DNA from 4 places in the Shewanella livingstonensis genome. Region 2 is predicted to be linked to each of the others. Evidence: predicted binding sites of a transcription regulator. Region 2 holds the regulator's gene; each other region holds the start of a gene.
What was found. Region 2 encodes LexA, which represses DNA repair genes until DNA is damaged. Its sites were predicted from a motif close to TACTGTATNNNNATACAGTA; they were not measured.

Region 1 (7,615 bases), 1.5 Mb from region 2:
AGACATTGGTACTAACTTAGAGATGCACAACGTGTGTCATCCATAAGTTAACCACTGTGTGTGAGTGATAAAAAACCAGCATGAAAATGCTGGTTTTTTTATGTCTGCTTTAAAAACTCGATGACAAGCGATAGAGATTGATATCAAGCGAATACTGCGCAAATGCCTAGGTGTTAGGTCGCTTCGCGGCTAGAGGCTATAAGAGCGATAAAGATTGATATCAGGGGTAACAAGCGATAAATATAAAGATCAAGCGATCACAAACGATAAACATCGATCACAAGTGCATCAGGCTTAAGGGGGCGCTTTCAAATACGGTCATCCAGTAATATGGTCTACATCGTCATCCCGGTAATGCTTTTGAGCCGGTATCTCGCTTTAAAGTAGTGCAGCGAACAAGTAGGATAATGTCCGTTGTAGATGCTATATCAGTGCTTTAATCGCTAGATAATCTTGTAACGTTTGAGAAGCTTTTTGTGGATTTGACAGGCTTATTTTTTGATAGTGAGTCAGCACTTTGTTTAAATACCGCTTAGCCATATCGCGCTCTTGATCATTGCTACATTGCCAAAACTTATTGCCTATAACGCTAATTTTAGTCGTAGGACGATCACTTTTTTTTCTCGATGATTGCTTACCAAAACGAACGTAGATAATCTCATAAAACCGGCTATTTTCTTCAATCAGTTTTTCGTCAATTAATTTACAATCAAGTTTGATAAGTTGTTGGCGCAACTCATATTGATGGTGAACTGGACACAAGATAAAATCGATTTTTCGGTTCGAATATTGTTGGCAAAGTGAGTTAACAAACTCGATCATCAAATCTCCACCCACTCCGGCAATAATCACCAAGGGCGTATGCTCATCTTGAACCAAAGGTATCGCTGACACATCACTACAGTGTACTTGCCATTTTGGTGGATTTTGCTGTGGGTAAAAACGTTCGAGCTTGGCGGTTAACTGCTGCATCAATGCTGGCACAATGTCGACAAAATGGATCATGGCCGCATGCCTGTCTAGTAACGCGGCGCCGAGTAATCCATGGTCGCAACAGCAATCCCAAATATGAGTATAACCATTGGGGATCATCATGTTGATATATGCTAAGCGGTGGCCGAGTTTCATCTATTTATCAAGTTTGGAAGTGAACCTGCGCATTGTAATGATTTAAGTGACAAAGTGGTTAATTATTTCATATTTGCAGCTTGGCGTATTTAACGCTAATCTATACTGTAAATTTATACAGTTAAGTGGCGCGGTTTATCTTTTGAACGCTAGCGCCCCAACAGTGGATTATGATTCTATATATTGCTGAAAAACCCAGTTTAGGTCGTGCAATCGCCGATGTTCTGCCAAAACCACATAAAAAAGGTGATGGCTTTATCACTGCTGCTAATGGTGATTGCGTGTCATGGTGTATTGGCCATTTGCTCGAACAAGCCGAGCCAGATGCTTACGATGATGCATTTAAATCGTGGAAACTCGAACATCTTCCTATCGTACCGCAAACTTGGAAGTTACAGCCCAAACCCAAAACTCGTAGCCAACTTACTGTGCTGCGAAAACTGGTAAAACAAGCATCATCGATTATTAATGCTGGCGATCCGGATCGCGAGGGTCAACTTCTAGTCGATGAAGTCATTTCTTATTTGGGCGTAAAGGGCGATAAGCTTAATCAAGTCCAGCGACTATTAATCAGTGATTTAAATCCACAAGCGGTGAAACGTGCGCTAGGGCAGTTACGCAGTAACCGAGAGTTTATCCCATTATCAACCTCGGCATTAGCTCGCAGCCGTGCTGATTGGTTATATGGCATGAACATGACCCGTGCTTATACCATCCAAGGTCGTAAAGTGGGTTACCAAGGCGTGTTGTCTGTTGGCCGTGTTCAAACACCTTTGCTGGGGCTCGTCGTTCGTCGCGATGATGAGATTGCCGATTTCAAACCTAAAGCTTTTTATGAAGTCTTAGCGCATTTACTCACCGACCAACAACAAGCATTTACCGCTAAATGGCAACCTAGCGAAGCATGTCAACCCTATATGGATGAAGACGGCCGAGTATTAGCTAAAGGTTTAGCCGAAAATGTGGTTGCTCGTATTAATGGTAAACCGGCTGAAGTAACTAAACTTGACGCTAAAGATAAGCGCCAAAACCCACCATTACCTTACAGCTTATCCGCCTTACAAATCGATGCAGCTAAACGCTTTGGCTTATCGGCAAAAGAGGTGCTTGATACTTGCCAAAGCTTGTACGAGCGCCACAAATTAATTACTTACCCACGCTCCGACAGTCGCTATTTACCTAAAGATCAGCATTCTTTAGCCCCCAAAGTATTAGATGCCGTACTCAAAGGTGCTGCTGGGTTAGTGGAGGCTTGCGACGCGCCCAACGCCAAGCTTAAATCTAAAGCGTGGGACGACACTAAAGTAGATGCTCACCATGCGATAGTGCCAACTGAAAAGGTGGCTAACTTATCGTCATTATCAAGCAATGAAGCCAAGTTATATCAACATGTGGCAAGGCAATATTTAGCCCAGTTTTATCCCGCTTATATCTATGCTGAAACATCCGTCGAAGTGACCATTGCTGGTGGTTTATTCACTACAAAAGCACGTCAAGACAAAACTTTGGGCTGGAAACAGCTGTTTAAACGGGCAGCTACAACAAATCAGGGCAATAGTCATTCAAGTAGTGGTGAAGATGATAACGACGAAGCTGTGCAGTCGCTACCGCCGCTAGTTAAAGGGCAAATACTGCAATGTGAACGTGGTGAGTTATTAGAAAAAATGACTCAAGCGCCAAAGCATTTTACCGACGCGACATTATTAGGCGCAATGACGGGCATTAGTCGTTATGTCACCGATAGCGATATTAAGAAAATCCTTAAAGAAACCGATGGTTTGGGCACTGAGGCCACACGGGCTGGGATTATTGAATTGCTGTTTAAGCGCGGTTATTTAATTCGCCAAGGAAAATCAATATTGGCAACGCCCGTCGGTGTTGGCTTAATCCGCAGTTTACCCGAATCAGCAACCACACCGGACATGACGGCACTATGGGAAAACAGCCTCGATGCTATCAGCCAAAAACGTTTAAAGTACGATGCGTTTATGCAGCCATTGCTGAGCCAGTTAGATGGTTTAATAATCCAGGCATCGAGCCAGTTACCTTCGGCATTACAAGGTGTCGCCAATAGTGCACCGAAACGCAGTTTTAAAAAATCGTATAAAAAGAAGACCAAAGCGAAAAGCTAAATTAGTGACGGGCTAAATCGACAGCGAAACGATATGGTATTTCAATCCAAGGCGTTTTTGGGTTGGCTCTGTCTGCAGTCGTCAATTTAGAATTAGGCTCTTAGCAAATGTAATAGTGAACTTTTACACTATTAAGTTCATATAGTAGGAATGTGAGAATCAAACATACTAATCACCTAGAAAAAGAAAGGGGAGTGTTATGAAAAGTACACTAGCGTTAACAATATTAGCGGCAAGTATATTGTCTTATGCATCGAATGCCACCGCAGATAAAACCATTTTAGCCGGTGGATGCTTTTGGTGTATGGAGTCCGATTTTGAAAAACTCGATGGCGTAACCGATGTGATCTCTGGGTTTACTGGCGGAAACATTAAAGACCCTATTTATAACGGTAACCATCAAGGTCATTTTGAAGCCGTTGAAATCACCTATGATCCTAGCAAAGTGAGCTACGAACAGTTGTTAGCACATTACTGGGTTAACATTGACCCTTTTGATGCTAAAGGGCAATTTTGCGATAAAGGCTCGAGCTACTTAAGTGCCATTTTCGTGGCAAATGACACAGAAAGAGAAATTGCACAACAGTCTAAAAGCAAAGTCGAAAAGCAATTTCCTAATAATAAAGTGGTCACGCCTATTTTAAATGCATCGATATTTTATCCGATAAAAGGCGATGAAAGTTACCATCAGGATTACTATAAAAACAATCCTATTCGCTATAATGCTTATCGCTGGAATTGCGGCAGAGACCAAAGATTAAAAGAGATTTGGGGAGACAAAGCGACACATTAATCTATTGGTTATCAATCGAACTCCCGTGAGTTCGATTGATATTGGCTATGTTTAGCTTATGTTTGACTCCTATTTACAATATAGCCAGCGACTAAAAGCTAGTAGCAATAAATATGGCTATTCAAGATCGTAGGCTAGTATTTAAATATTTTTTGGTGTTAATTGCTTTTTCTTACAGGCATTAATGATGTCCAAACCAATACAAACGATAGCTATCTAGGTAGCAAGTGGACTTGAAGGATTAATAGAATAAGTATTTTTTATCTGGGCGAAGATGCTTATAAATAGAGTCTGTAAATAATTTGGGGTTGTTATAAAAAAGTAAAAATTAAAGCAAAGTTAATACAACAGCCCCTAGTAAAGTTAATATATTAGCTTATTAATTAATATATCCGCGCTGTGCTCACCAGGTATATTGTCGAATTGTTTAATATTTCGCTATTCTTTAGAAAGTGCAATTGCAATCAAGTTTATTTAGCGCTAATTTATCCACCGCTAATTGTGATGCAGATCACTTATCAATAATGTATTGATTCTATTCAGTCCGGATTATCATCATGAGATTCTATTTTACCCGTATGCGTTCGAAAGATATTTGTCCTCCAAGACAACCGCTTAAGAAAATTATTTGGTCTTGGGTTGGAGCATTTTGTGGTATCTACTTAGTTGCCAGTCTTGCTTTTTATATCAGCGTAAACCCAATGGGTAGCATGTTTGTTATCGGTTCTTTTGGCGCTTCAGCTGTGCTGGTTTATGGTGCGCCATTGGCGGAGTTTTCTCAACCGCGTAATTTAATTGGTGGCAGTGTATTGTCAGCATTAATTGGTGTTGCAGTTTATCAAGTCTTTGCTGATTATATCGTACTTGCTAGTGCTTTATCTGTATCACTATCAATTGCGTTAATGTACTTGACTCGGACCTTACATCCTCCTGGAGGTGCTACTGCTTTGATAGCTGTAATTGGTGGTGAAAACGTACACAATCTCGGCTTTCTCTACGCGTTAATGCCAGTATTTTTAGGCTCAGTATTGCTCTTACTCGTGGCATTAGTTGTTAATAACCTCTCTACTGATCCTAAGCGTCATTATCCAGTGTATTGGATGTAAGTGTTCGGGATATTATTTTCTCTGCTGTACAGGCTAATCCTTTATGTTAATGATTAGCCATGCTTTTTCTATAGCTATGATGCAACTCTTTAATGTCTAACAATACCCGCTAGAGTAGAAACCACTAACGTCAAGATTATGCCTTTTGTTAAAGTAACGGTTATGATCGATATTGGATGTTGTAGTTCAAGCCTGTTAAGTGCTTGTTCTGCATATTTCAAGGCTTAATGTGGACATTACTTTTTAAAATGGCCTATTTAATCCAACATGCTTTTATCAAGTATGCCTCTGTCAATTAATTGCTGCAAAATATCACGAGTTTTCTGCTTAAGCATATCGCGCAGTAATCGCGCTGCGGGGGTAATAGATTGTCTGCTAGGAAACACTAACCACAATTCAGTAGATTTAAGTGGATAGTCCGCCATGATCCTTACCAAATTACTAGCAAGTAAATCATGTGACATGTCTAAGCAAGACTTGGCAGCAATGCCTTTACCACTGACGCACCAACGTCTAACTAAGTCGGCATCATTGGCTATTCGGTTGCCCGATACTTTTACTTTAAGACTGTCATTACCTTGGGTGAATTCCCAGATGTCGTGGGTTAAGTTTTGTAATTGATATAGCAGGGCGTTATGTTGTGCCAAATCTTGTGGATGGGTCGGTGTACCAAATTTATCAAGGTAAGCTTGTGATGCACAAATTAGCCTTGGCACATTACAAATTTTAAAACCGTATAAGTTAGCATCATTAGGTGAACCATAACGTAAAGCTAAATCGACAGCGTCGCGATAAAAGTCAACGTTGGTATCACTAATGCTGACTCTTAAACTCACTTTTGAATGAGTATCCATAAATTCATCTAGCCAAGGCATAACGATATTACGCCCCAGATCCGATGATATGGCTAAGCGTAAGTCACCATCAATAATGTCCAGTTCACCTTTCATGTTCTGCTTTGCTTGCTCCAGCATTAACATGGCTTGCTCACACTGTGGAATGTATTTTTCGCCAGCGCTCGATAAACGTAATTGTCTAGTGGTGCGAATAAATAACTCTGCACCTAAATTAGCTTCTACTCGTTTTAGTGCCGCACTGGCGGTTGCAGTGCGCATGTCTAAGTTAGTTGCTGCGGCAGTAATACTGCGAAACTCAGCTACTTTTAGTACCACTTGTAAGTCTTCTAGAAGCATGATTATCCAATTTAATTTGATAATTTTTCAATCATTATGCTGTTTATGGGTGATAAAACAAGGGCTATTATTACTTCATCAAGTTTGAACATCATTTGCAGATTGACATAACAGGAACCACATTATGAAAGCTATTGGATACACACAGTCTCTTGAAATTTCGAACCCAGAATCATTAATCGATGTCACTTTAGCGCAGCCTATTGCCACTGGCCGTGATTTACTTATCAAGGTGAATGCAATTTCGGTTAACCCTGCCGATTATAAAGTGCGTTTAACTATGCCGCCAACAGACGGTGCAGTGAAAGTGATTGGTTGGGATGCTGTGGGTGAGGTGATTGCAACAGGCGATAAAACCAGCCAATTTAAGCCAGGTGATGTGGTTTATTATGCCGGTGATATTACTCGCCAAGGTTGTAATGCTGAATTTCAATTGGTCGATGAGCGTTTAGTCGGTTTTAAGCCAAAAAGTTTGTCAAATGCTGAAGCGGCTGCACTGCCGTTAACGGCAATTACAGCATGGGAGCTGTTGTTTGAACATTTATCAATTAAACAGCAAAGCCCTAGCGCGATAGATAAATCAAACGAAGTGATTTTGGTTGTTGGCGCTGCCGGTGGAGTGGGTTCTATATTTGTACAATTGGCTAAAGCTATTACGGGTGCAACCATTATTGGTACGGCATCACGTGCAAGCTCAAGTGAGTGGGTTAAGAAATTGGGTGCGGACTATGTTGTCGACCACAGCAAGCCACTTGCAGCACAAATTGAAGCGCTAAACATTGGCCCAGTGACTCACGTTGCGAGCCTAAACAGCACGGATAGTTATTTTGAGAGTTACACAGAGTTATTAGCGCCATTTGGTAAGATTGCCATGATTGACGACCCTGAAGCGCTTGATGTGACTAAATTGAAGCTAAAAAGCTTGTCATTACATTGGGAGTTTATGTTTGCTCGTTCGATGTTTAATGCGGCAGATATGGATGAACAAGGTCGGTTATTGAATCGGGTTGCTGATCTCGTTGACCAAGGTTATATTCAAACCACGTTAGGTCAGCACATGGGCGCTATTAACGCGACAAATTTGCGTGCTGCCCACCAAGCATTAGAATCTGGCCGTTCAATTGGTAAAATTGTATTAGAAGGTTTTTAGTTATTTATAAAGTCTATTCTTCTCCCATATTTATAAAGTTTTATTGATTTTATTGATTTTATTGATTTTATTGATTGTATGATTAAAAGGAAGTAAAAATGTCACAGTTAACT
Region 2 (7,615 bases):
ACTTGCCTAAGGTTTCGTTATACATATTACCGGTCCATTTAGGCAACCAATAATACGCCGCGGCCATAATGGAGAATATGGCTCCAGTGACCAACACGTAATGGAAATGAGCCACGACAAAGTAAGTGTCGTGATATTGGAAATCAGCCGGTGTGATTGCGAGCATCAACCCGGAAAAACCACCAATGGTGAACAGGATGATAAATGCCACGGCAAAGAGCATTGGTGTTTCAAATGTCATCGAACCACGCCACATGGTGGCGACCCAATTAAACACTTTCACCCCAGTTGGCACCGCAATTAACATGGTGCAATACATGAAAAATAGCTCAGCAAATACCGGCATGCCAGTGGTAAACATATGATGCGCCCACACTAAGAAAGATAACACCGCAATACTGGCTGTGGCGTAAACCATAGAGGAGTAACCAAACAGTTTTTTGCGACTAAAGGTTGGCACAATGGCGGAGATAATACCGAATGAGGGTAAAATCATGATGTACACTTCTGGATGACCGAAGAACCAGAAAATATGCTGGAACATCACTGGGTCACCGCCACCTGCAGCATCAAAAAAGCTGGTACCAAAAAACTTATCGGTTAATACCATGGTGACTGCACCGGCTAGCACTGGCATTACCGCGATTAATAAAAATGCGGTAATCAACCAAGTCCACACAAACAAAGGCAGTTTCATCCATGTCATGCCAGGCGCACGCATGTTAACGATGGTGACGATAACGTTAATCGCCCCCATGATTGAGCTAATACCCATAATGTGGATGGAAAATACAAATAGAGCGGTGGAATCTGGACTGTAAGTGGTTGATAACGGTGCGTAGAATGTCCAACCAAAATTAGGCCCGCCGCCTTCCATAAACAAGGTGCCAAGCAACATGGTGAAGGCAAAAGGTAAAATCCAAAAACTCCAATTGTTCATGCGGGGAAGCGCCATATCTGGCGCACCAATCATCATTGGAATTAGCCAGTTAGCTAATCCGGTAAAAGCAGGCATTACCGCCCCAAATACCATGATAAGACCATGAACCGTAGTCATCTGATTAAAGAAGTTAGGTTCTACTAGCTGTAATCCAGGTTGAAATAACTCAGCCCGAATGACCATTGCCATCGCGCCACCAGTGAGAAACATAATAAAACTAAACCATAAATACAGTGAACCAATGTCTTTATGGTTAGTGGTGAGTAGCCAGCGCATTAGTCCTTTCGGAGCTCCGTGATGATGATCATCATGAGCGGTAGCAATTGTATCGTGCGTTGATGTGCTCATTTTTTTCCCCTACTGTCCATGGCTAGCGACATCGGCAGGTTGCACCGCCTCGCCAGAATTATTGCCCCACGCATTACGCTCATAAGTAATCACTGCGGCCATCTTTTGCGGGCTGAGTTGACGACTAAATGCCTGCATTGCGGTACCTGGTTTGCCGTGCATAACAATATCGATATGTCCGCTAACCGGTCCGGTAATGACAGGGCTGCCAATAAGTGAAGGGAAAGCGCCTGGTAAACCAGCGCCAGTGGCTTGGTGACATGCGGCGCAAGTGGTGGCATAAACCTGCTCACCTTCGGCAATTAATTGCTCCAACGTTAAGGTGGGTAAATCTTCAGCGGCAACCGTTTCAGTTGTCACTACTTTTGTAACCGCTTGGGTAGCTTTTTCTGTCACTTTGTCGGTTATCTCAGTTGCTACTGCGGCCATTGTGTCCTTAGCATCGGCGACGGTTTTACTGGCTTCAGTACTTGCTTGTGAACTTACTTGAGTATTGCCAGAGAAGTGGCTCACATCAGCGGCTTGAACTACATCACCGCTATTATTACCCCAAGCATTTCGCTCAAAGGTAATGACAGCAGCAATTTCTTTGGCGGTAAGTTGCTTGGCAAAGGCTTGCATTGCGGTACCAGCTTTGCCGTTTAAGACAATATTCAGGTGACCGTCAACAGGGCCTTTTATGATTGGACTGCCAATTAATGATGGGAATACCCCAGGAAGACCTGCGCCATTGGGTTGGTGACAAGCTGCACACCTGGCAATATAGATTTGTTCACCTTGGGTGGTCAGCTCTTCAATAGATAATGTTTGTGATAATGATGCGGTTGCTGCTGCCGCTGCATTGCTAGCCAGTTGCTTTTGTTCAACTAACCAATTATCAAAATCCGCTTCAGATAAAGCTTGTACCACAATAGGCATAAAGCCATGGTCTTTACCGCATAACTCGGCGCACTGGCCGCGATAAATACCGGGCTTATCTATTCGAGTCCATGATTCATTAATAAAGCCTGGATTGGCGTCTTTTTTAACCGCGAAGGCAGGTACCCACCATGAGTGGATCACATCATCGGATGTCATCAAGAAGCGTACTTTTTGGTTTATGGGTAGCACGAGTGGTTTATCGACTTCTAGGAGGTAATGTTCACCCTTGGCCTCGCTGCCGTCAATTTGCTCTCTGGGGGTGGATAGTGTGCTGTAAAATTCGATGTCTTTATCAAAATAGCTGTAATGCCATTTCCACTGTGACCCAGTAATTTTAATCGTCAGATCAGCATCGCTGGGATCTTCCATAGCAATTAAGGTTTTAGTGGCTGGAATAGCCATAGCAATTAATATGATGAAAGGGATGATGGTCCAAGCTATTTCCACTTTGGTACTTTCGTGAAAATTAGCCGCAACAGCGCCTTTTGATTTACGGTGATAGATCATTGAATAAATCATGATCCCAAACACCACTAACCCAATCGCACAACAGATGTATAGAATCGTCATGTGGAGGTCATAAACCTTACCACTGATATCTGTCACGCCTTGAGTCATGTTAAGGGGCATTTCTGATGCCCCAAGCGGAAGTGCTACACACACAACCAGTAAACAATACAACCATTGCTTCACAAGACTACTCCTCTGCTCATTGCAAATAGCAACTACAAAGAAGAGTCACACAGTAATTCTCTGCTCTATGCAAACTCTTCGGTTCCCGAAAAAAGCTTGATGAACTCAAAGTACCTTGGTGGTTGCAAACATAAGGTTTACGGTTTTATTGTTAGCGGTGCACCACACTTGTACCTACGACAGAACTTATCAATATTGATTTGGCTCATTTGAGTCAAAGTTATCTCGATTACTTTGATTCACGTCCAATTAAAGATAAAAATGTTTCATCCTTGTTAACCACATTACTTGTAGATTAAACATTGATCAAGATCACTTTGTTGGCTAATAGGCTGAAAAAAGATGAAAAAAAACCCTGAATTCAATACAGGGCTTGGTAATTAAGGGTTCGTGCTTAGTGAAATGAGCAAAAATTACTTGCTCCATTTGTTAAAGTAGGGCTAACAAGTTGATGTTTGTGAGGTAAGTGAGCATTTACATCTTCAATTACTACACCTAAAGCACGTGCACTTTTGGCTACAATTTCTAACCGACGACTATCGCGAGCGTCAAGTGAGCTTGTCCAAGTTACTACAGCACTTGATGTACCGCTCGTCAGTGCTTTTTCCATGGCCCATAAAGTTTCAACTTCATCTTTGGTATGCACCAGTAAAATTCGGTCCATTCTCACGCCTGCACTTGCCAGCATATGTTTATAGCCAATATGAGGAGGGCTAATTAACACAATCCATCTACCTTGCTGACTCAATGTCGCCAGTTGGCTACACAATTGACTCAGTTCAGCTTCCCCTTGGGTGACGGTTTGTAATGTTTGAATAGTTTGGTTGCCATGGAGTTCTGTGTCAGTTAATTCGACCCATAAGCCTGGGTGGCGTGGCGCGATGCCCATTAGTTTGTTCATAACCAATCTCCATTACGGATAACGCCAACGGCAAGCCCTTCGATGGTTAGGCTTTGGCAACTTAAATCTACTTTTATCGGGGTGTAATCGTCATTTTCTGCATGCAGATAAATCACATTACCTCTTTGTTCAAATCGTTTTACAGTGACGTCATCATCAACACGCGCCACGACAACCTGACCATTACGTGCTTGTTGCATTTTGTGTACAGCGAGCAAGTCGCCTTCTAGAATACCGATATTTTTCATGCTATCACCACGAACGCGCAGTAGAAAATCTGCGGCAGGTTTAAACATGTTTGCATCAACTTGATAGTATTGTTCAACATGCTCTTGGGCCAAAATAGGCTCCCCAGCAGCAACTTGTCCAATTAATGGCAGACCGGTTTCAACCTGTTCTTCATGAGGTAAACGAATACCTCTAGAGGTACCAGGAATGATCTCGATAAAGCCTTTTTTGGCTAATGCTTTTAAATGCTCTTCGGCGGCATTAGCACTTTTAAAGCCAAGACGATTTGCAATTTCGGCACGAGTGGGTGGCATACCTGTTTCGGCGATATTGTTTTTAATTAAGTCTAATATTTCTGCTTGGCGCGGCGTTAACGGTCTCATGATGATTCCTGTCTTTTTATACAGTGACTGTCATTATATACAGTGTTTTTGTTCGCGCAAGTATTAACCAACTATTTTTTGTGTTTTGTTGGTAAAATATCATTTAACGATATGTTTTAATTGATTATTACTTATAGTTTGTCTTATGCTATTTCTTAAGATGAGAGCTCGCGCGTAAAGATAAGTCGCCCAGATAGTGTAAGCAGGGTGGTTTCTGGTATCCTATACCACAATATTACAATGGCTTATATTGCGAAAATAACCATGTCAAAACCAAATTCAATATTTTTACGAGCATTAAGATGGATCCAGAAATGGATGGTACAGACCATTGTGGTGCCACATGATCCCTTTGATGATCTCAACATAGATCCGACCAAGCCTTTGGTTTATTTAATGAAAACGGAATCTATTAGTGATATTGCTGCCTTGAGCGAAATCACAGAAGGCTTTGGTTTGCCCAGTCCTTATGAACCATTACAGCTTGATGGTTTAAGAGTACCTCGAGTCGTTTGCTTAGAAGGTCGAAAACCCATATTTGGTAAACGTGAAAGCGGTGACAAATTCATTAATTATTTTACCAGTTTATTATCCCTTCATAGCGAGAATTCTGAATTAGATATTCAGTTGGTTCCTGTTTGCCTTTATTGGGGGCGCACGCCTGGTAAAGAAGAAGACACCATGAAAGCGGCAGTATTTGAACGCGAAAATCCTACATGGTTACGTAAATGGTTAATGATTTTGTTTTTGGGCCGACATAATTTTGTTCAGTTTTCTAATGCATTATCACTTCGTTATATGGCCGACGAACATGGCACAGATAAAAGAATTGCCCATAAATTAACCCGTGTTGCACGAGTGCATTTTCGTCGGCAACGTAAAGTGATGACAGGGCCACAATTACCTAATCGACAGATGTTATTTGCTTCTTTATTAAAATCCGACTCAATCAAGAAAGCCATTGAAGAAGAGTCTGCTAATAAAAAAGTATCACTCGAGAAGGCACGTGAAACCGCCATTGAATACCTTGATGAAATTGCCGCAGACTATTCAGATAGTCTGGTACGTATTGCTGAGCGTTTTCTGACTTGGTTATGGAACAAATTATACAGTGGTATCAATATTAAAGGTGCTGAACAGATAAGACAGTTACATCATGATGGTCACGAAATTGTCTATGTGCCTTGTCATCGCAGCCATATGGATTACTTGTTGCTGTCATATATTTTGTATTATCAGGGGATGGTGCCGCCGCATATTGCAGCAGGTATTAATCTTAATTTTTGGCCTGCAGGGCCAATGTTCCGTCGTGGTGGGGCATTCTTTATTCGTCGTAGTTTTAATGGCAATAAGTTATATACCGCAGTATTTCGTGAATATTTAGATCAATTATTTGCTAAAGGCTATTCGGTTGAATACTTCACTGAAGGTGGTCGTTCACGCACCGGGCGTTTGTTAGCGCCTAAAACCGGCATGTTAGCGATGACGATTAACAGCGTACTTCGTGGAATAGAGCGTCCAGTGACCTTAGTACCAGTATATTTAGGTTACGATCATGTAATGGAAGTTGCTACTTATCATAAAGAATTAAGCGGTAAGAAAAAGAAAAAAGAATCTGTTTGGCAGCTATTTGGAGCGCTGCGTAAATTAGGTAATTTTGGCCAAGGTTATGTTAATTTTGGTGAGCCGATTAACTTACAGCATTTCTTAAATCAACAGGCCCCAGAATGGCGTGAGGAACTGGCTAAAGAACCCGATCAAAAGCCGTCATGGTTTACCCCATCGGTTAATGTACTTGCTAACCGCGTGATGACCAATATTAACGGCGCCGCTGCAGCCAGCTCAGTAACATTAACCAGCTTGGTGTTATTGGCCTCAGAACAAAATGCATTAGAAAGAAGTCAGTTAGAACGTCAACTTGATTTGTATTTAGCCTTATTGAAAACGGTGCCTTATACCCATTATGCGTCTGTAGCCGAAGGTAATGGCAAGTCCATTGTTGATCATTGTCTGTCGTTAAATAAGTTTGTTAGTACCAAAGATCTTATTGGTGAAATTATTTCTGTGGATGAAAAAATTGCCATCACCATGAGTTATTACCGTAATAATATTATTCATCTAATGGCACTACCTTCATTAATTGCCAGTTGTTTAGTGCAATATGATGAATGCGATCGTGCACGGATTCATGCCATTGTAATGGATTTTTATCCATTACTAAAAGCTGAGTTATTTATGGGTATTGACGATGTACCTAAGCATGTTGATGGCATTTTAGATTTCATGGTTGAGCAAGGTTTACTGACTGGCAACGATAACTTTTCTATTACGCCTCGCCATATTACCCAAGTATTACTTCTGGCTGAAACGATCAGTGAGACGTTGCAGCGTTATGCCATTATCTTCAATTTACTGGCGATAAAGCCAGAGCTTGAACGTTCAGCACTTGAAACCGACAGTCACTTGCTGGCGCAACGATTAGGGGCGCTACATGGGATTACCGCTCCAGAGTTTTATGATAAAAAATTGTATAATACTCTGAGTGTTAAGTTAAAAGAATTAGGCTACTTATGCAGTCTTGAACATCGTGAAGAGGTGATCAGAATTCGAGATCATGCTAATAGGTTACTGAGTTCGTCAGTAAGACAAACCATTGTTGATAGTGTGCACGCGGAGCACGGACAATAATGGCTAACCATATGAATGCAGCAAAGCATCGTACTAGTGGTAAGTCAGTATTGGGCGGGGCAATGATTATTGCTGGCACCACTGTCGGTGCGGGAATGTTTTCATTGCCCGTTGTTGGTGCTGGGATGTGGTTTGGTTATTCAATCGCCATGTTGTTAGGCGTATGGTTTTGCATGTTAATGTCGGGTTTGCTGTTATTAGAAGCCAATTTACATTTTGAACCCGGTGACAGTTTTGACACCTTAACCCGCGTGACTCTCGGACAGTTTTGGCGGGTGATTAACGGTGTATCCATCACCTTTGTATTATATATTTTAACTTATGCGTACATCAGTGGTGGTGGATCGATTGTTAATCATAGTTTGTCGGCATTGGGGGTGAGTTTACCTCAAAGTTTGGCTGGCTTGGTTTTTGCTGTGGTTTTGGCCCTGGTGGTATTTATCAGTACTAAAGCGGTTGATCGAATCACTACAATCATGCTCGGTGGTATGGTGATCACGTTCTTCTTGGCTA
Region 3 (7,615 bases), 1.5 Mb from region 2:
TGATATTCTGCCGACTGAGCTTGATCACATTAGTAAAGGCGAAGCACGTCAAGGTTGTCGTTTATCTTGTCAAGTAAACGTTAAAGCTGATATGGAAATCGAGCTTGATGAAGAGATCTTCGGCATCAAGAAGTGGGAATGTGCGGTTCTATCTAACGATAACAAAGCCACGTTCATTAAAGAACTTAAGCTGCAAATCCCTGATGGTGAATCTGTACCTTTCCGTGCTGGTGGTTATATTCAGATCGAAGCACCTGCTCATCATATTAAATATGCTGAGTTTGAAGTGCCTGATAAATATCGTGGCGACTGGGAACACTTTGGTTTCTTCAAGCTAGAGTCAAAAGTAGACGAAGAAACGATTCGTGCTTACTCGATGGCCAACTACCCAGAAGAGTTTGGGATTATTATGCTGAACGTGCGTATTGCTACGCCACCTCCACGTAATTTAACCTTACCTTGCGGTAAAATGTCTTCGTACATTTGGAGCTTGAAAGCCGGTGATAAAGTGACTATTTCTGGTCCATTTGGTGAGTTCTTCGCTAAAGATACCGATGCTGAAATGGTCTTTATTGGTGGTGGTGCTGGTATGGCCCCAATGCGTTCACACATTTTTGACCAATTAAAGCGTCTTAAATCAAAGCGCAAAATCAGTTTCTGGTACGGTGCGCGTTCTCAACGCGAAATGTTCTATGTTGAAGATTTTGACGGTTTAGCGGCTGAAAATGAAAACTTCAAATGGCACGTTGCGTTATCGGACCCACAAGCGGAAGATAATTGGACTGGTTATACCGGTTTTATCCATAACGTATTGTATGAAAACTACTTACGTGACCATGATGCGCCAGAAGATTGTGAGTTCTATATGTGTGGACCTCCAATGATGAACGCAGCCGTTATTGGTATGCTAAAAGATTTAGGTGTCGAAGACGAAAATATCTTATTAGATGATTTCGGTGGCTAATGAGTTAACTCATTACATAGACATGTAAGTCATGAAAATTGCAGCAATGCAGACAGGGTGGTTAAACACGGGTCTGCACGCTGCAATTTTTTTTATTCAATAAAAAAAGTGTAGATTTGACATGACTGTAAATTCAATCAAGTTACTGCTATTACCAGCGTTTTTGCTACTGGTGAGCGCATGTAGCACACCAGAACCGATTATTTCATTATCTGGCAGTACCATGGGTACAACTTACCATATTAAAGTAGTCATTAATGATAAGCTGCCAGAAGCGCAATTACTGCAAGCAGAAATTGATATGGCATTGGAAGTGGTTAACGATCAGATGTCGACTTATCGTTCGGACTCTGAATTGTCTAAGTTTAATCAATTACAAGTACAACAAAGCGTTAACGTATCAGCTGATACGATTAAAGTGATTGAAGAAGGTATACGCCTTTATCATGAAACCGATGGTGCATTAGATATCACCTTAGGACCGGTAGTTAACTTATGGGGTTTTGGTCCCGATAAACGGCCAACTACAATTCCGACTCAGGCCCAAATTGATGCAGCAAAAGCAAAAATGGGTATCAAGGAATTGACCATAAATGGCTTAATGCTAACTAAGCACAATGCCGATTTGTATGTTGATTTATCTTCAATAGCAAAAGGTTTTGGGGTTGATAAAATTGCTTCTATATTAAACAAATATCAGGTATCTGGATACTTAGTCGAAATTGGCGGTGAGCTTAATATTAAAGGCACCAAGGCCGACAATACACCATGGCGAGTTGCGGTTGAACAACCGACTAGTGCAGGACAAGCAGTACAGCAAGTGATTGAACCTGGCACCATGTCATTAGCAACATCGGGTGATTATCGTAACTTTTATCAAGAAAATGGTGAACGTTTTTCACATTTAATCGATCCTCGTAACGGTTATCCGATAAAGCATCAATTAGCCTCAGCAACCGTGTTACACTCTAGTTGTATGACTGCTGATGGATATGCAACGGCCATGATGGTGTTAGGTACGCAAGCTTCATTGGCGCTTGCTAAAGAGAAAAACTTAGCAATAATGTTGATTGAGAAGCAAGAGCAGGGATATCAGGTCTATTACAGCGATGCGTTTAAATCGTATGTGAAGTAGGTTATTTATTTTTTAACTAGTTGATGAAACGACTTATTGATCCAGCTAGTTGTACCCTAATCTGAATGAGTTAATTGGAGTTTGTGATGAGCACATTTATTGCAGCGTTTGTAGTGTTGTTATTGTTCTTTTTGTTAATGTCTATCGGCTATATTGTAAAAAAGAAAGCGGTAGAAGGCAGTTGTGGTGGCTTAGGTGTATTAGGTATTGAGAAAGCCTGTGACTGTGATGATCCATGTGATAAACGTAAACGTCGCATGGAAAAAGAGCAAGCCAGGAATGAGCTGCTTAATCAAAATCGCATAATTTAGCGTCATTAATTATTTAAAGCAAAAGTTATTTAGCTCATGCTTTGTAAAGAGCCTTCATTTAGAAGGCTTTTTTATGTTTATTAATCGCTAACGAGTTACAAAGCTTAGTTATAATGATAATGGTTATCAATTGTAAGTGTGTGAAAATAAAGGAAAATTTGCTTTTCCTCCTATAGTGTTTTATCCTATTTGTAATTGATCGAGATCACATTATTTATCGAGGGACATTACTATGAAAGGTCATCCTAAAGTCATCAGCCAACTCAATCGAGTACTTACCTGCGAGCTTACCGCCATTAATCAATATTTTTTACATGCCCGCATGTTTAAACATTGGGGATTGGACAAGCTTAATGAGAAAGAATACAAAAAATCGATTGAAGACATGAAGCATGCTGACAAATTGATCGAACGAGTATTGTTTCTTGAAGGTTTACCTAACTTACAACAGTTAGATAAATTGCGTATTGGTGAGCATGCCGAAGAAATGCTTAGCTGCGATATGGCTGCAATAACGGAACAAATTGCTGTTTTACGCGAAGCTATAAAGGTGTGCGAAACCGAACAAGATTATGTTAGCCGCGATTTATTTGAAGACTTACTTGAAGATGAAGAAGAGCATTTAGATTGGATTGAGTCGCAGCAAGAGCTTATCACTCAAACTGGTATTCAAAATTATCTTCAATCACAAATTAACGACTAATAGGACATTATTATGAAAGGTCATCCAGAAGTCATCGATGCACTAAACAGTTTATTAACAGGTGAATTATCTGCTATGGATCAATATTTTGTCCATGCCCACATGTATGAAGATTGGGGGTTTAATGAGCTTTATACCCGTATTTTACATGAATCAGACGACGAAAAGTTACATGCTGCTAAATTAATTCAACGCATTTTATTTTTAGAAGGCACTCCCGATGTTGCTAGCCGTGAAGCGCTCAATATTGGTAAAGACGTGCAACAAATGCTGCAAAATGACCTTGCATACGAATATCATGTAGCAGATCATTTGCGTAAAGTTATCGCGCTATGTGAAGAGAAAGCTGATTACCAAAGCCGCGAAATTTTAGAAGTGTTATTAGATGATACTGAATCTGACCACATGTACTGGTTAGAGAAGCAACTCGGTCTTATTGAACGTATTGGTTTACAAAACTATTTACAGACCAAAATGTAATTTTTGCTAGAGACCAAAGTATTGTACAAAAGCCCAACTATGTTTGGGCTTTTTTGTGTCATTTCAACACTCATGTTGAGGCTCTGGAAGACAGGTTAACCGCATTAGTGCTTGCTTTTTGGACTATTCGTTTAACCTGCAAACAAAAAATAGTCCAAACCATGAATATTTTATGGGCTATAACAACTCATTAAATAAACTATTTTTGTTTAAAAAACGTTCAACCCCCCCCCTGATCTGGAAGAGATACATTAAAAATGATAATAGTTTTTTTCTAATTAAATTGTCATATTTAGTTGTTAATAGGACGTATTTTAAACTATATGGATATGGAAATGAATAGAAATGTACACCTTAATAACTTCAAAAGTAGTGAACTCATATTTGATAATGATGAAACTATAATTATTTTAAAGTTCATATTTTCGAATCAACATTCGATTAGAGATGAGTTAGATATTACTGATGAAGTTCGTGAGTTTGCTCAAGGCTTGTTAGTTGAGGCTGTCGATGCATCTTATGCGATGGGATTTATCGACTCTTTATTTCGATCAACAATGAATCCCCTAGATGGTGCTAAAAAAGTCATAATAAAATTTGGGCGCAGCGCTGCAAAACATTGGTTTAGTCATGCAACAGCTAAAGACTTAATGCAAATAAAAATCTATGACAGAGTGAGATAGCAACTATCATATAGCTTCGGTCGTGTTTTAGTGTTGTATTTAAATGGAATAGCAAAAACAAACAGTCGACATTTTGGTGTTTTAGCTTTTAACCTAAATAACAAAGTTATATGGAGTTAAAATGAAACTTAAGTTACTAATTGGATGCGCTTTTACTATTATTATTATGTATTCATTAGGTGCTATTTATTCTCTTGAAAATAGCCGTGTTGAAGATGTTGTATTATGCAGTGTCGAAGATAATACGCATTACATACCAAATTCGTTCTGTGAATTTTATTTGTTTAATTTTAGATTAACGAAACAAGACTTAGGTGATCTTCAGTCTGTAGGTGGTATAGCATTTTTATTTGGTATTTCTAATCAGAAAAAAAGATATGTTTATTTAGATAAATTTATCGACAATGGTGCCTCCGTTAATACTAAAAGTAAGATTGATGGACTACCGCCTCTTCATGCCGCAATCTTACTCAATGATAAAAAATTAGTTGAATACTTACTGAGCAAAGGCAGTGACCCTCAACTGCTAGATAGTCAATTACGGTTAAATGCTTATGATTTTGTACTGCTTTTGAAAACAAAGAATGACTCAATAAATCGAATTGAAGTCATAAGAATGTTGTCTACAATCAATTTATAAATTGAATAATTTGCTAGATGATTTAGCTTTTTTCAGAATAATATTTTATTGCGTTTTAGGATGGCTTGAAGCTAGCTTTTGACATTTAAAAATATTTTGAGTCACATTTATTCATTATAGTAATAATAAGCAATGATTGAATACTGTTTTTATATACAGTATTATTGTTTTAATTAACTTAATAATGATGGTTAGAGAATGCGTAAAATCATTCACATCGATATGGATTGCTATTATGCTGCTGTTGAAATGCGAGATTTTCCTGAATTACGAGGAAAAGCTATCGCTGTTGGCGGCAGAAGCGATCGTCGCGGTGTGATAAGCACCTGCAGTTATGAAGCTCGCAAATTTGGCGTGCGCAGTGCTATGTCCAGTTACCAAGCGTTGCAGTTATGTCCGCAGCTCATTTTAGTGCCTGGTCGTATGGAAGTGTACAAATCGGTATCCCTGCAAATTCGTGAGATCTTTCATCGATACACCGATCTGGTTGAGCCATTATCATTAGACGAAGCTTACCTAGATGTAAGCGATTGCCAAGCTCATCAAGGCAGCGCCACATTAATCGCTAAAGCTATCCGCAATGATATTTTTGAGGTCACTGGATTAACGGCTTCAGCCGGTATTGCACCGATTAAGTTTTTGGCCAAAATAGCCTCTGATTTAAATAAACCTAACGGTCAATATGTTATCACCCCAAATCAAATTAGCGATTTTGTTAAAGATTTACCGCTGAACAAAATTCCGGGTGTAGGCAAGGTTACCTCAAAAAAGTTAGCTGATATTGGCTTAACTACGTGTTATGACGTACAACAATATCCTAAAGTACAATTAATTGAGGCTTTCGGTAAATTTGGTCATGTATTGATTGAGCGATCGCAAGGTATCGATTTAAGGCAAATTAGCCCACATCGAGTGCGTAAGTCTGTTGGGGTTGAAACCACCTTAGCTAAAGATATTTTCACCCTAGAACAATGTCATCAAGTGTTACCACAGCTTATCCAAGAGCTCAGTGCTCGGGTGTATCGCAGCGCTAAAGACCGCCAGATCCACAAGCAAGTTGTTAAGCTTAAATTTAATGATTTTAAACAAACCACCATCGAGCACCGTAGTGATGATATTTCGATTAACTTGTTTCATGAGTTGTTGCAACAAGCGTTGCAGCGTAGCCAAGGGCGAGGTATTCGTTTATTGGGGGTGAGCGTTGGCTTAGCAGATGTGACGCTAGCAACGACAGAGAATGGTGCCGATCAAATCACTCAGCTTGATTTACAGTTTTAAGCTTTTAGAGCGCGATGATAAAAAAGTTAAAAGCGACATTGCTGTCGCTTTTTCTATTGGGTTACTCGCAACTCATTTCGTTACGCTTCTTTAGCCGGAATACGTTCTAGTACTGCAAGTAGTAATTCCCAGTACTGTCCAACAGTGGTGATGTTGACCATTTCATCTGGGCTGTGCGGATAACGAATGGTAGGTCCAATTGATACCATGTCCATCAATGGATAAGGTTCTTTAAATAGACCACATTCAAGACCCGCATGAATAACCATAACGGTAGGATCTTTTTTATAAATATCGTTATAAGTGTCACGCACAATTGCCATTACTGGAGAGCTAGTATCTGGTTTCCAACCTGGATAAGCACCGCTTAAATCAATGCTAGCTCCCGATAAATTTGATAGTGCGGTTAGCATTCCGGTGACTTCCTCACGACCAGAATCGATTAACGAACGGATAAGACACAAGACTTCAACGCTTTCATCTTCGGTACTAATAACGCCGATATTAAGTGATGTTTCAGTCACACCTTCCACTTCATCACTCATGCGCATTACGCCGTTAGGACAAGCATGTAATAAGTCTATTAAGGTATTTTGTGCCTCTTCGCCCATCACTTTGGTTGGCGCATCAATAGTGACCAAGCTTAGTAGCATAGTTGGATCAGCAACCGCTAACTCTTCACGCACGAGAGCTTGGAATGATTCAATAGCTTGTTTTAGTGCGTCTACATTTTCTGGCGGTAGCATAAATTGTACATTAGCTTCACGTGGAATAGCGTTACGCAATGATCCACCGCTAAAGTTGACTAACTCAAGGGCTAACTCATCACTGTATTTAAACAAAAAGCGTGCTAATAACTTATTAGCATTGCCGCGGCCCAAATGAATATTTACCCCAGAGTGACCGCCTTTTAAGCCTGACATGGTCAGAGAAAAGCTGGTATTGCTGTGTTCAGGAGCTTGCCAAGACATAGGAACGCTGATTTGTGCATCTACGCCGCCAGCACAACCCATGTAAATTTCGCCTTCTTGCTCTGAGTCGGTGTTGATTAAGATGTCAGCATCAAGGTAGCCCGCTTCTAAACCAAAAGCCCCTGTCATGCCGGCTTCTTCATCGATTGTGAGCAGCACTTCGAGAGGTCCGTGTTTAATATCTTTACTGCCTAAAACGGCCAGTGCTGAAGACATTCCAATGCCGTTATCAGAACCTAAGGTTGTTCCTCTAGCTTTAACCCAATCACCGTCTACATAGGCTTCTATTGGGTCTGTTTCAAAATTGTGCACTTTATCGGCATTTTTTTGTGGCACCATATCGATGTGTGCTTGTAATACCACTATTTTACAGTTTTCCATTCCTGGCGTTGCAGGCTTACGGATGATTAAATTACCTACTTTGTCTTCAACAACACTAAGGCCTTGTGC
Region 4 (7,615 bases), 1.9 Mb from region 2:
TTGGATGCTACGTTAAGGTTAAGTATTGCGCAGTTAGGTAAGGGATTAAGAACTTATTAAGATAAAGGCTTGATCAAGCCAATGGGTTAGGGGATAATCGCCCCGTTCTGAGACATAAGCTTTATATTTTATGATTCAGAAGTCTATGGTGACCCTAGGGTCCCCTCGCAATGATAACTTGTGAACTCGGCCAGGCCTGGAAGGGAGCAACCGCAGCAAGTGACTCGTGTGCCGGGGTGTGGCTCTAGGGGAACCTCCAATTACTTCCCCCCTATTTATTGTTCGTAAATCAAATGCAATCCAAGAGCTGTATGGCTTAGTACGAAAACACTTCTTTGAATGCTTAACCCCATAGTTAGGACAACGATTTTAACTGTTAGTGCTAGCTAACCACAGTTCAATTCCTTCTTACTACTGTTGTTCGGCAGCTAATTCAGCTTCTTCTTTTAAGCGTTTCTGTAAATTCATTTTAAGGAATTGTCTCGAACGTTCAAGAGATTCACTTATCTCTGTTTTCATCTGTTGCAGTTCTTGGTAATTTTCGAAGAAATAAGTGTCTACTAAATGTCGTATGTATCTAACAGGTAACTGATTCAGTGTGACACAGCACAAATCAGCTAAGTATTCTTCTGGAAGCTCTTCCATTAAGCCTTCATCTCTTAACATTTCCAATAATAGAACTTCATAATAGTTTCGGATCTCTAATTGCATTATTACGCTCCATTGAGACGGTTTGGTTTATCGACATCAGTTTTAATGTCGAGAATATGTGATTAACTCGGTGATGACCATATTTGATTTGCTGCAATTAACAATTGGCTATGTCGAATCGTTAATTCATCTTCACTACGACTATAGCCTCCACCTATGACGGCTGCAAGTGGGATGCGATGCATTTTTGCTATCGATATCACCTGTTTGTCTCGATCGAGAATACCTTGATTTGAAATATCGAAATATCCTAGGTCATCATGTTGATGAATATCGACCCCAGCATCATAGATGATCAGATCTGGCTGATGCAGCCTAATGAGGTAAGGTAATATTTGTTGTATGTGTTCTAGGTAGTTCTTATCAGTACAACCTTTATTTAAATCAATATCATGATCAGATTGCTGCTTTCGAGACGGAAAATTTTGCGCGCAATGGATCGAGCAACTAATGATGTCAGGGTAACCTTGAGCGAGTGTGGCGGTTCCATCTCCTTGATGCACATCACAATCAAAAATGAGTACCTTATCTACTTTACCACTATGGATGGCTGATTTTGCTGCAATAATTAAGTCATTAAAGATGCAAAAGCCGCTGCCAAAATCATAGTGAGCATGGTGATAGCCACCCGTTAAGTGGACTGCTATACCATATTCAAGCGCCAGCTCGGCACATAAACGGGTACCATTTATAGCATGTAGGGTACGAGTAACTAATTCACTGCTCCATGGAAAGCCGATACGCCTCATGGCTTTATGGTCTAGAGTGCCATTAATAAATTGTTCAACATACTGCGGACAATGTACGCCATAAAGCATTGCTTTAGAGATTGCCGAGGGAGTATAGCGATGTTGCTCAAACAATAATTGTTGTTTGAGCGCATGCTGGTACAAATTATGATATTTGCTGGTTGGAAAACGATGAGTGCTAGGCAACGCCAGCTGTGAATAGCTGGCGTGATACACAAAAGGAATAGACATTAAGATTAGAGCTGCTTAATTGCCCAGCCCATAAATTCTTTACGCGTTTTATCGTCGGCTTGTAACCACCAATATTGCAGCATTTGCTCTGCTTGCGCTGGGGTTGTTTTTTGTGTTGCTGCTGGAACTTGTGCAGTAGTCGGTGCGATGGTGGGCGCACTCATGGTAGCCGATTCAATATCTGATTTGACTGCTAATGCTTGTACCGGTTGGCTGCCGTTACCCGTAGCTGAAGCCGATAAGGTTTCAATATCATGCTGGTTTTTATTGTTAAACAGACTCGTAAGAAATGACTTTTCAGTAAAATTAGTTTGTTCTACATTGTAAGTTACCGCTGCATTATCTTGGCGTTTAATGCTGATTTGTGGATTTTTGGCGAATGCTTTTGGATTCTTTATCACGTCACCGTTAGCTGGTTGTAATCGATATTGATGATCGCCATCAACCATTAAGGTTAAAATTAATGGGGTTGATTTTACGAAACTTTGGCTATCACTAAAAGAGTCATCAACTACATCATGATAACGGATCGCAATTTTATGGGTACCATTGGTTAAGGTTAAATCCGATTGATGATTGAACATGCTGGTTTCAACTTCTGCCCCATCAAGTGCTAGGTACTCAAAAGACATTGGAATGGTTAAATTAGCGGCTAAGACTGATGATGATGTTAAAAATGCCAAAAGCGCACTTGTGGTAAATAAAGATTTCATTGTTGCTCCTTAACGTGGGTAACTTTGGCGAGGTCTTTCAAAAAGTTGAATACGCTCTTCAATATAACTGGTTGCTTGTTTACATTTGCCTAAGCGACGATGCATTGAGAGGATATCATTTTGCAATTTTATTTTGTCATCACTATGACAGAATTCAAGTGTTGCTTCCATTTGTTGTATTTTTTGCTCTATTTTTTTGGCCCAATTTAAATGTTTATTGAGCTCAGCGTAGAGTTGATGGCTGTTTTGCATTACATTGCTGGCTATCCAACCAAAGCCACTGTCTTGAATTGCTTGTTGTTGTTTTTTAGCATAGCGGGCTCGATTACTGGCTTTACGCTGCTGTTCAGATTTAAGATTAATGTCAGTGGTTAGCAATGCTCTGCGTAAGGCACTGAATCTGTCTTGAATACGATTACAACTGAGTTGAATCACATTGCCACCCAACTTAAGAAATAGTTGTTTTTCCAGTTGTTTAATATCTTGTCGTAACTGGGTGATGCAAGGGCTGAGTTGAGCACCTTGTTGAGCAAACAGCTGACTGTTAAAACGTTCAATCTCGATGAGTGATTGCCGCTGTGAAGGCGCTAAATTTTGGTCGTGGATCAATGCATCTTGCTCAAGCTGTGCAAGTTGCTGTTTTAACATTGAGACCAGTTGTTGGGTATTCATGCCCATGCACTCCACGTAAGATGGACTGCTATCGACAATACCATAATAATAAATATTGGTTTAATAAAAGGTATTCCGAATCGAATCGCGCTTCTTGCGCCGATAAATGATCCCGCCATCATGCATATGCCCATCCACAACCCAAGGATCCATTGCACTTGTCCCATTGATGCAAAAATAATTAATGCGGTGATATTACTCACAGCGGTCATGACTCGTGCTAGTCCACAACTGTGTAATAGAGGGAGTTTGTGTAATGAGATAGACGACACAGTCCAAAAAGCGCCAATACCTGGTCCGGCAAACCCATCGTATCCACCTAACATAAACCCTTGGCAAATCTGTTTGTATTTGGGTGAGCGATATTTAGGAACGATGGTATTTTTGTCCCCCATCGCTTTAGGGCTAAATAAGGTGTAAACCGCGATACTAATAATCAGCAATGGTAATATTTTTTCTAACAATAGCGGATCAATGAGAAATACTAAGCCACAACCAGCAATAGATCCTATCAGCGTAGCAAAAAAGCACGCTTTCCATAATCGCGGGGTAAATAACTGTTGTTTATAGAAGGTGTAGCTTGAGGTAAAGGAGCCAAAACAAGCGGCAAGCTTGTTAGTCCCTAACGCTAAATGAGGGGGGATACCTACCGTTAGTAATGCCGGAATAGACAGAAGCCCACCACCACCAACTATAGCATCAATAAAACCTGCAATAATACCGATGACCGCTAATACAGCCCAATGGCTAGGGTCTAATAATAAATCCAACTCAATACCTATTCAATAACACGTCTAAAAGGAGGAAGGGCATCAATTAATGATTTGCCATAACGTTTAGTGACCAAACGACGGTCTAAAATAGTCACTCGGCCATAATCTTGCTCTTTACGTAATAGTCGGCCACAACTTTGGACTAATTTACGTGAAGCATCGGGAATTGTCAGCTGTAAAAATGGATTCCCGCCTTTTACTTTTAAGTATTCTGCGTGAGCTTGTTCTACCGGTGAAGTCGGCACTGCAAACGGCAGTTTCGTAATAATTAAGTTTGTTAAGTAGTCTCCGGGTAAATCAAGGCCTTCAGAAAAGCTACCAGTGCCAAAAATAACACTGGGTAGGCCATCATCACAACGTTTTTTGTGTTGCTCTAATATTTGCTGGCGGGGAATAGCACCTTGAACAAAAAGCTGCTCTTTAGGGATTTTACCTTCAACTAACTCTACCACTTTGTCCATTTGCCAATAGGAAGCAAACAGCACTAATGTGGCCATTTCACCATCGATTAACGTGACAATATGTTGTGCAAGTTCGGCGGTGTAATTGTCGTCAGTAGGTTCACACACCATTTGAGGAATAAATAAGGTGGCATTATTTTCATAATCAAATGGAGACAGTAAGGCTAAAAATCGACTGCCATCGTTGATTGATAAGCCAACTTGATGAGCAAAATGATTGAAGCTATTTAATGCCCGCAGCGTGGCACTGCATAATACTACTCCAGCGGCTTTTTGCCACAACATAGACTCAAGCATAAAACCGACTTCTATAGGCGATGAGCAAAATAAGTAATCTTGCTGCTTGCCGGTAATTAACTCAGCCCAACGCGCCATTGGTGCGCCTTTTTTACTGTCTTCTTTGGCCATCATCTTCCATAACTTATGCAAGTTATCTAGCCGTTGTAAGATAAAGCCTGTTTCCGACAGCAAGCCTTCTGATTGATGTTTAGGCACTTCACCATCTTTGATGGCCTCATTTAATACAGAGACCACTTTATTAAATTGTTTCACTGCTGAACCGGATGCAGTAGCCAGATTTTCTGCCTGTATTAATAATGATTGCGGTAATTGACCATGTTCAAACCGGAGTCTAGATTCTGGGTTGGCAAAGAGTTGTGGTTGAGTATCACAATAGTGAGCGACTTGAGTGAGTAAGTTAGTTAAATCGGTGGTGTGATCAAGCATCGCTTGTACTGGAGCAATAATATGAGTGGTTTTAAGTTGATTTTGCAACTTAGAACAGGTCTTTGAGGCTTTTTCTAACCAATCACATGCTCCCCGAAGCGTGGCTTGGGCGCTGGAGAAGTCTCTGGCCACAATGGGCAGATGATGAGCTTCGTCGATAACATAAAACATATCTTCAGGTTCGGGTAAAATGACGCCGCCGCCTAGCTCTAAATCTGCAAATAACAAGCTATGGTTAACAATGAGCACATCCCAAGTGTCGACATCTTCGCGAGCTTTGTGAAACGGGCAATTATGATGCGCTGATACTTGGCGATGGCAACTGTGCTTATCACAGCAAATTTGTTGCCATAAAAAATCAGGAATAGGGTGTTTTAACGTATCAATTTCACCATTCCAGCGTTTTTGGTGAAAATCTTGATGGAGCTTTTGTAATTCATTAATTTGACTTTGATCGGGTTTAGTCTGCCACATGGCAATTTGTGAACTGTCTTGGTCACCAATCATAGCTTCAAGTTTGGCTAAACATACATAACGTTGACGACCTTTAACCAAGCCAAATTTAAAATCTATACTGGATTGCTGTAAGAAATAAGGCAGATCTTTATGCAGTAATTGCTCCTGCAGCGCTACGGTTGCAGTGGCAATACAGACTTTCTTCTTAGTCGCAACGGCTAAAGGGATGGCGCCTAAGATGTAGGACAAGGATTTACCAATACCGGTACCGGCCTCAACCACAATAATACGACGGTCTTTGTCATATTCACCCGCTAAGGTTTTAGATATTTCCGCTACCATATAGTTTTGTTCGCGACGAGAACGAAATTGCGGCATAGAGGCGGCAATCTCTTTATAAATGGTGCGAATTTGACTTTTTATGTTATCCGGTAGCATAGGAAGTATGATTTCTGCATAGACTGAATTATGCTGTACATAATAACAGTGAATTAGCATGCCACGAAGTAATAAATCAAATTGAGTAAACTTGTGCAGGAATTCAAACCCACAGTGATGTCGACAGATAATCCACCAACTGAGATTAATGTGAAGGGGCAAGTATTAACTCGCCATGCCATTTATCGCCATGGCCAATTAGTGCTGCAATATTATATTAAAACCGCTCAGGGACCTGTGTTAGCAGAGCTTTATCACAGTGAGGTGATATGTTTTTGTCGTCTACAAGACGTAAATCAATTAATCCAAAAAGCCGGTTTTGTTCTTAAAGCTGAATCGATATCACTGTTGAGCTTTGCTCACGAACCTATTAGCGCATTATATTTAAAATCCAATTCCCAGTTAAAATTACTCAGTCGCATTGCTAATGATATTGGTATTAGCTTATTTGAAGCCGATATAAGGCCTGAACAACGCTTTCTTATTGAGCGTTTTATTGCCTTGGACATTGAGTGTACAGGTTATTATCAAGCGAGTAAGTCTGTTTTACCGATGCCATTGTTATCGATTAATCGTGCAAGAAAAGTACCGCATAACCAACTTACTACGATACCGTTGAAGATGATTTCATTAGATTTTGAGTGCAGTTTTGCAGGAGAACTCTATTCAGTTGGTTTGTATGGTGCAAATTATCAATGTGTGTTTATGGTGGGCGAACCACAAGCAAATTGTCATCAATTTATTACTTGGGTAAAAGATGAAGTTACACTGATACAGCGATTAATTGCGTGGTTCAGAGAATATGATCCCGATATTATTATCGGCTGGGCAGTCGTCACCTTTGATTTAGCTTTGCTGTATAAACGCTGCTTATTACATAACATTCCATTAGTCATTGGTCGCGGAAATACTGAGTTAAATTGGAAAGTGGCTGACAAATATCGACCAGAGACCTTATCGTTACCCGGTCGTGTTGTATTGGATGGTATTGATTGGCTTAAAGCGGCATTTTATCAATTTGACAGTTTTTCGTTGGAGTCTGTATCACGACAATTATTAGCGGAAGGTAAAGCCATTGATCATGTTGAAAATCGTGGTCAAGAGATTACCCATTTATTTGAACAAGATAAAAATGCACTGGCTTTTTATAACATTACTGACTGTAGGTTGGTGTGGGATATTTTCGAAAAAACCCAGTTATTAGATTTTGCCCTTGAACGCGCTAAGTTAACGGGGTTGGAGTTTGGCCGAGTGGGAGCATCGATTGCGGCATTTTATCATTTGTATTTACCTCACTTACATCGAGGTGGCTTTGTTGCGCCTGCATATCCAGCCAGTAATGGCTTAGAAAGCCCTGGTGGCTATGTTATGCCCTCTATTCCTGGCTATTACAAAGATGTTTTAGTATTAGATTTCAAAAGCCTATACCCGTCGATTATCAGAACTTTTCTTATTGATCCGAAAGGCTTAGTCGAAGGAATGCATGCAAATAATATCAACCGTGACTCAGACACTGTCGCGGGATATTTAGGGGCTCAATTTAGTCGGCAATCGCCTATTTTACCTGCATTAGTTGCTAGCCTTGCAGAACAAAGGGAGTTAGCCAAAAGTGATAAAAATGCACCTTTATCGCAAGCAATAAAAATTATAATGAACTCTTTATATGGCGTGCTCGGCTCTAGAGG

Region 1: the regulator LexA is predicted to act here: its motif matches at 1,232-1,251, upstream of EGC82_RS14305 (DNA topoisomerase III).
Region 3: the regulator LexA is predicted to act here: its motif matches at 5,058-5,077, upstream of dinB (DNA polymerase IV).
Region 4: the regulator LexA is predicted to act here: its motif matches at 5,962-5,981, upstream of dinG (ATP-dependent DNA helicase DinG).

What each region holds. Positions count from the first base shown of each region.
Region 1 is NZ_CP034015.1:3,301,625-3,309,239, reverse strand. Features, by position in the region: gene purF (amidophosphoribosyltransferase) at 1-46, shown strand, start outside; gene EGC82_RS14310 (tRNA (adenine(22)-N(1))-methyltransferase) at 424-1,128, opposite strand; gene EGC82_RS14305 (DNA topoisomerase III) at 1,299-3,260, shown strand; gene msrA (peptide-methionine (S)-S-oxide reductase MsrA) at 3,460-4,053, shown strand; gene EGC82_RS14295 (HPP family protein) at 4,611-5,159, shown strand; gene EGC82_RS14290 (LysR family transcriptional regulator) at 5,417-6,352, opposite strand; gene EGC82_RS14285 (zinc-binding alcohol dehydrogenase family protein) at 6,477-7,502, shown strand; gene EGC82_RS14280 (putative quinol monooxygenase) at 7,601-7,615, shown strand, end outside.
Region 2 is NZ_CP034015.1:4,830,606-4,838,220, reverse strand. Features, by position in the region: gene ctaD (cytochrome c oxidase subunit I) at 1-1,288, opposite strand, end outside; gene coxB (cytochrome c oxidase subunit II) at 1,298-2,902, opposite strand; gene EGC82_RS21180 (cell division inhibitor SulA) at 3,297-3,803, opposite strand; gene lexA (transcriptional repressor LexA) at 3,800-4,414, opposite strand; gene plsB (glycerol-3-phosphate 1-O-acyltransferase PlsB) at 4,679-7,102, shown strand; gene mtr (tryptophan permease) at 7,102-7,615, shown strand, end outside.
Region 3 is NZ_CP034015.1:1,487,700-1,495,314, forward strand. Features, by position in the region: gene nqrF (NADH:ubiquinone reductase (Na(+)-transporting) subunit F) at 1-964, shown strand, start outside; gene EGC82_RS06465 (FAD:protein FMN transferase) at 1,086-2,099, shown strand; gene nqrM ((Na+)-NQR maturation NqrM) at 2,186-2,410, shown strand; gene bfr (bacterioferritin) at 2,643-3,113, shown strand; gene bfr (bacterioferritin) at 3,126-3,593, shown strand; gene EGC82_RS06485 (hypothetical protein) at 3,929-4,276, shown strand; gene EGC82_RS06490 (ankyrin repeat domain-containing protein) at 4,398-4,916, shown strand; gene dinB (DNA polymerase IV) at 5,115-6,194, shown strand; gene EGC82_RS06500 (aminoacyl-histidine dipeptidase) at 6,275-7,615, opposite strand, start outside.
Region 4 is NZ_CP034015.1:1,855,162-1,862,776, forward strand. Features, by position in the region: RNA gene ffs (signal recognition particle sRNA small type) at 155-251, shown strand; gene EGC82_RS08015 (late competence development ComFB family protein) at 412-711, opposite strand; gene EGC82_RS08020 (histone deacetylase family protein) at 774-1,691, opposite strand; gene EGC82_RS08025 (DUF2057 domain-containing protein) at 1,697-2,404, opposite strand; gene EGC82_RS08030 (primosomal replication protein) at 2,414-3,076, opposite strand; gene EGC82_RS08035 (TSUP family transporter) at 3,073-3,846, opposite strand; gene dinG (ATP-dependent DNA helicase DinG) at 3,855-5,930, opposite strand; gene EGC82_RS08045 (DNA polymerase II) at 6,048-7,615, shown strand, end outside.